2 linked regions of the Natranaerobius thermophilus JW/NM-WN-LF genome follow. Each later gene encodes a partner of the first gene's protein in a complex. Links are inferred from orthologs where the notes say so. Each region holds a gene or a part of one and is shown on either strand. Other genes may lie near its edges.

Evidence for each region. The genes of interacting proteins can lie anywhere in the genome.
Region 2: the proteins of tig (region 1) and rpsG are in contact, whole or in part, in a crystal structure (PDB 3GTY), measured with the Thermotoga maritima proteins. The link is inferred for Natranaerobius thermophilus JW/NM-WN-LF from one-to-one orthologs. Residues at the interface, in WP_004081061.1 of Thermotoga maritima: Glu122, Val124, Val129, Leu130, Tyr133, Glu188, Gly259, Ile262, Tyr263, Glu266, Ser270, Glu273, Gln274, Glu277, Arg308, Gln311, Ile312, Ser315, Tyr316, Glu325, Arg329, Arg336, Leu363, Phe366, Trp367, Arg373, Leu377, Arg381, Leu384, Glu387; in WP_004081843.1 of Thermotoga maritima: Lys34, Lys52, Lys55, Glu59, Arg62, Gln63, Glu66, Asn67, Lys69, Val71, Arg95, Ala109, Lys110, Lys111, Gly112, Arg113, Pro114, Glu117, Glu121, Ile124, Ala125, Tyr127, Asn128, Asn129, Thr130, Gly131, Lys135, Asp139, Arg142, Met143.

The regions. Positions count from the first base shown.
Region 1 is NC_010718.1:1,162,793-1,165,929, reverse strand. Bases 129-2,993 are described here. They hold tig (trigger factor), read right to left. Parts: upstream 2,299-2,993; coding sequence 958-2,298; downstream 129-957. Other genes in these bases: NTHER_RS15180 (cation:proton antiporter regulatory subunit), read right to left, coding at 2,777-2,993; clpP (ATP-dependent Clp endopeptidase proteolytic subunit ClpP), read right to left, coding at 242-835; clpX (ATP-dependent Clp protease ATP-binding subunit ClpX), read right to left, coding at 129-187. In the rest of the region: more of clpX, read right to left, coding at 1-128; more of NTHER_RS15180, read right to left, coding at 2,994-3,088; NTHER_RS05575 (potassium channel family protein), read right to left, coding at 3,058-3,137. UniProt on the Bacillus subtilis protein: Involved in protein export. Acts as a chaperone by maintaining the newly synthesized protein in an open conformation. Functions as a peptidyl-prolyl cis-trans isomerase.
Region 2 is NC_010718.1:214,698-217,513, forward strand. It holds rpsG (30S ribosomal protein S7), read left to right. Parts: upstream 1-1,081; coding sequence 1,082-1,552; downstream 1,553-2,816. Other genes in the region: rpoC (DNA-directed RNA polymerase subunit beta'), read left to right, coding at 1-257; NTHER_RS01065 (L7Ae/L30e/S12e/Gadd45 family ribosomal protein), read left to right, coding at 312-560; rpsL (30S ribosomal protein S12), read left to right, coding at 633-1,001; fusA (elongation factor G), read left to right, coding at 1,620-2,816.

The DNA.
Region 1 (3,137 bases):
TAGGAATTTCAGAAAAGCCCATATCGCTATCATCATTAAGTTCTTCTTCTATTATCTCATTGCATAGTTCGATACACTCGTCGCAAATATAAACACCTGGACCCGCTACAAGTTTTTTAACTTGTTCTTGGGTCTTACCGCAAAAGGAACACTTTAAGCGTCCCTTTTCATCGTTTAATTTAAACACTCACAATCACCTCTCTAGTAACCTCTTCTTTTTCTTTAAATACCACTTTAAAAATTAACTATTTTCAGGTGGCCTTTTTAAAACATCATCAATTACACCATATTTTTGAGCTTCTTCACTAGACATGAAAAAGTCTCTATCTGTATCTTTACTTATTTGCTCAACTGGCTGTCCTGTGTGGTGGGCTAAAATCTGATTCAAGCGCTCTTTTGTCTTCATTATTTCTCTAGCATGGATCTCAACGTCAGCTGCCTGCCCTTGAGCACCACCCATAGGTTGATGCAACATGATTCGAGAATTTGGCAAGCAGAATCTCTTACCTTCATTCCCAGCAGCTAATAGTACAGCACCCATGCTTGCAGCCATTCCAACGCAAATTGTTGAAACATCTGATCGAATATATTGCATAGTGTCATAAATTGCCAAACCTGCGTGCACATGACCGCCAGGACTATTAATATACAAATGAATATCCTTATCAGGATCCTCTGATTCTAAAAATAGCATTTGGGCTATTACTGAGTTTGCAATATCATCATTTATGCCTGTTCCAATGAATATTATCCGATCTTTTAACAGACGAGAATATATATCGTAGGATCTTTCACCTCTGTTGGTTTGTTCTATTACCATGGGTATTAAATTCATATTATAACCCCCTTTTGCTTTATAATAACATATTTCTGTCTTTAGGTCTCCCTTTTTAAACTAATAACTTTTATCAATTTGGCTGATAGTTGAAAACCTTATAGTTAAGATTTTTAGTTTTATTATTCTGTGTTCCCTTGAGTTTCTTCCTCAGAATCATTACTTTTCTCAACTACAGTGACCTTTGCTTCGTCTTTCAGCAAATCAACTGACTTTCTTATAGCTATTTCATTTTTCAATTGAGACATTCTACCTTGCATTTCTAGGAATTCCTTAATCTTATCAGCTTCTTGTTGTGCCTGTTCAGCTATTTTGTTGATTTCTTCATCTATTTCTTCTTCAGTGGCTGTAATTCCTTCCTCATCTTTGATGGCTTCTAAAACAAGATTTCTTTTTACTCGAGTTTCAGCTGACCCCTTAAATTGTTCCTTCATAGCATCTTCGTCTGTATTTGCCAATTTGTAATAAGTGTCTAAATTCAATCCCTGATATGATAAGTTTTGTTCAAACTCTTTAAGCATATTATCTACTTCTTGGTCAATCATAGGTTGTGGAATTTCTACTTCGGCATTTTCCAGGGCTTTAGTAACAACCTGTTCTTCAACTTGTTGTTCGGCAGCCCTTTCAGCTTCTTCTTCTAGCCTATTTCTTATATCATTTTTAAATTCTTCTAATGTATCAAAATCACTAACATCTTTTGCAAATTCGTCATCTATAGGTAATAGGTTTTTCTTTTTAATTTCTTTAACTTTTACATTAAAAGTAGCTTCTTTCCCTTTTAATTCTTCGTTTTGATAGTCTTCAGGAAATGTTACTTTTACTTCTTTCTCTTCTCCAGGTTTACTACCTACTAATTGTTCTTCAAATCCAGGAATAAACTGATTTGATCCTAGCTCTATATTATGATTTTCGGCCTGACCACCCTCAATGGGTTCTCCGTCCACATAGCCTTCAAAATCGATAACCAGTCTATCTCCATTTTCCGCTTCACCGTCTTCAACATCTTCATATTCAGCATGTTGTTCTTGCATTTGTTTCAATTCATTTTCCACATCTTCTTCAGTAACTTCGACTTTTTCCTTTTCTACTTCTAGTCCTTTATAAGTACCAAGTTCAACTTCTGGTTTTACTTCTACAGTGGCATTAAACTTCAAAGGTTGCCCCTTTTCCATTTGGTCTATATCAATTTCAGGTTGATCCACGGGCTCAATTTCATGTTCCTCTAACGCTTCCTGATAAGCTTCAGGAACAAGTATCTCTATAGCATCTTCGTATAGAACTTCTGGTCCAAACCTATTTTCTAAGATTTTTCTGGGCACTTTCCCCTTTCTGAACCCAGGGATTTCCACCTGTTTGACTACTTTTTTGTAAGCTTGCTCCAGGGCGTCTTCAACCCTATTTTCATCAACTTCAACAGACAGCTTGATTTTGTTCTTGTCTATCTTTTCCCAAGTACTGCTCATTTATACTTCCTCCTTCTTTAATTGTAATCATGTCCAATTAATACCTCCACATTATAACATAAATAATAGTGCCAGGTAAAAGGTGTCAGAATTTATAAATAAACAACCGCCTTGGCGGTTGCGATAAAGTTACTCAGAGATGTTTGCACCTGATTATATAATATCTTTCAAAACACGTCAAAATAATTGTATCACTCCAATTTATATTATTCATCATTAAAGCAAGTGTTTTACAAAAGTCTTTTTGAAATTATTCATTAAATGATTATTCACCAAATTTTCGTGGAATCCTGCCGGTGTTAATAAATTTTTATTAAAAAGTCGCTGTTATATTTAGTAGTTGATACTGTAAAACTTTCAATTGAGTGATTAGGCGGGTTTGACAGTAGATCTTAACAAGTGAACAGAAGAATCTTTAATACAGCCAAAAAATATTCCGGGTAAATCTAAATTACCCGGAATATTTAAGTTCTCAAAGCTATCTGACATCACAGGCCATCTGTCTTAACTGGTCAATTTGATGTACCTTCCCTAAAACCATCATAGTATCCCCTTCTTCCAGAACTTCCTCAGGCCCGGGATTAAAGACTAATTGATCTTCCCCTTGATTCCTTAATGCCAGAATTATCAAGCCGGTTTTTTCTGGTATTCTAGCTTCTTTAAGTGTAAGTCCTAATAATTCAGATTTTTTGCAAACAATTACATCTTCCAATTCTAATAATTCTTCGCCCACTTCTGTTATTACATCCAAAAATGAAACTACTGTAGGCCGTAACATAATAGATGCCATCTAGCTCCTCCTAATACGTTCGGAGAAATGGTGTTATCCGCTCCTGCCC
Region 2 (2,816 bases), 950 kb from region 1 along the record:
CAGACAGCTTCTTGTCTGCTGCATCTTTCCAGGAAACTACTAGGGTGTTAACCGAAGCAGCAATCAAAGGAAAAGTCGACCCATTAATTGGATTGAAAGAAAATGTTATTATCGGTAAATTGGTACCTGCTGGTACTGGAATGCCCCATTATAGAAATATCGACCTAGCTTATAACGATGAAGAGAATGAAGCCCAAAGTGATAAATCACAAGACGAACAAGAAATTGGAGAAATAACAGTTGACATGGGGGAATAATACTGCTAAAATACGTAAGTGTGTATTTTGGACAGCATTTAAGGAGGGGTCTCCATGTCCCTCAGTAAACTAAAAAAGGCCTCCCAAACAGCTATTGGTGTAAATGAAAGTTTAAAAGCTGTAGAAGAGGGTGCGGCCAAAATGGTATTTATAGCGCAGGACGCAGATGATCATATAGTTGAGCCCTTAAAACAAAAATGTAATGAACTGCAACTTGATATCAAATATGTAACTACCATGAAAGAGCTAGGTCAAGCAGCTGGTATTGAAGTGAATGCTACATCAGCTTGTATAATTGACTAAAAGGTAAACTCGGGAGGGGTATATATCCCTCCCGGGAATTGTGTTTAGCAGATAGTAAAGGAGGTGTATTGAGTGCCAACAATAAACCAGTTGATTAGAAAGAAGAGAAAAAGCACTGGTAAAAAGAGAACTGCCCCGGCATTAGAAAAATGCCCTCAAAGACGAGGTGTTTGTACAAGAGTCTCTACAACAACTCCTAAAAAGCCTAACTCTGCCCTTAGGAAGATTGCTAGGGTAAGGTTAACAAATGGTATGGAAGTTACAGCATATATACCAGGAATCGGCCATAACTTGCAAGAACACTCCGTAGTTTTAGTTCGAGGCGGAAGGGTTAAGGACTTACCAGGTGTTAGATATCAGGTAGTAAGGGGCGCCTTGGATACTGCCGGTGTTGAAGACAGGGCACAAGGACGTTCCAAATATGGAACTAAGAAGGGTTAACCTAATTTGATTAGGATAGAACTGATTGTAACTTATTAGTAATGTTCCAACAAAGTGGACGCATGAAAGGAGGTAAGTTTATGAGCAGGAAAGGACCAGCTCCAAAACGAGACGTAAATCCGGATCCAATTTATAATAGTAAAATGGTCACTAAATTTATAAATAAATTAATGCTCGATGGTAAAAAAGGATTGTCTCAAAGGATTTTTTATAAGGCTTTAGAACTCGTAGGAGAGCGTACTAATGAAGAACCATTGGAAGTATTTGAAACAGCAGTAAAAAATGTTATGCCGGTATTGGAAGTCAAAGCTCGCCGTGTAGGTGGTGCGACCTATCAGGTACCGGTAGAGGTTGAGCCTAATAGGAAGCAAGTGCTTGCCATTAGGTGGATAGTTAATTATGCCAGAGAAAGAGGCGAACGGGCCATGAGTGAGCGTCTGGCTGGTGAATTAATCGACGCTTACAATAACACTGGTGGTGCTATTAAAAAGAAAGAAGATACTCATAAAATGGCTGAAGCGAACAAAGCTTTTGCTCACTACAGATGGTAAAAAAGAAAAACAAGAACTAGGCTGTTAATTGCAGCTAGTTATGCAGCAATGAAAGGGGGGGTGTCAAATGACAAGGAAATTTCCTTTAGAACAAACAAGAAATATTGGTATCATGGCCCATATTGATGCAGGAAAAACTACTACTACTGAAAGAATTTTGTTCTATACAGGACGTGTTCATAAACTGGGAGAAACGCATGACGGTGCTTCTACTATGGACTTTATGGATCAGGAACAGGAGCGCGGTATTACTATCACATCTGCAGCTACGACCTGTCAATGGAGAGATACTAGGGTTAACATCATTGACACGCCAGGGCACGTGGATTTCACCGTTGAGGTGGAGCGCTCCCTGCGAGTCTTAGACGGTGCTATTGGTGTTTTTTGTGCCAAAGGAGGGGTTGAACCTCAGTCAGAAACAGTTTGGCACCAGGCTGATAGGTACCATGTACCAAGAATTGCCTATATAAACAAAATGGATATTATGGGAGCGGACTTTTATAATGTAGTCGATATGATGAATGAGCGTCTACAGGCTAATCCAGTCCCTATTCAACTCCCTATAGGTAAAGAGGATGACTTTCAGGGAATCGTTGACTTGATTAAAAATACAGCAGTTATTTACAAAGATGATTTAGGAACAGAGTGGGAAGAAGTCGAAATACCAGAAGACATGCAAGAGCTAGCTGAAGAATACCGTGACAAAATGTTAGAAATGGCCGCTGAATACGATGAAGAATTAATGATGAAATACCTGGAAGGTGAAGAAATCACTTCTGAGGAAATCAGGCTAGCCCTTAGAGAGGGTTGTCTAAAAACCGAACTGACACCGGTATTGTGTGGTTCTTCTTATAAAAACAAAGGGGTGCAAATGCTACTAAATGCAGTTATCGATTACTTGCCTGCACCAACCGATGTTCCACCAATAGAAGGTGTAGTACCGGGTAAAGAAGACGAAGAAGAAAAAGAACAGCGAGTCAGCAGTGATGACGAACCATTTAGCGCACTGGCCTTCAAAATAGTCACTGACCCGTATGTAGGAAAACTGTGCTTTTTTAGAGTTTATTCAGGAAAGATCGAAGCCGGATCTTATGTATATAATCCGGTAAAAGGTAAGAAAGAACGTGTTGGAAGAATACTACAAATGCATGCTAATCACAGAGAGGAACGAAATGTAGTCTATACAGGAGATATTGCAGCAGCAGTTGGCTTGAAAAACACATCTACTGGTGAAACTCTATGTTCACCTGAAAAGCCGATTGTC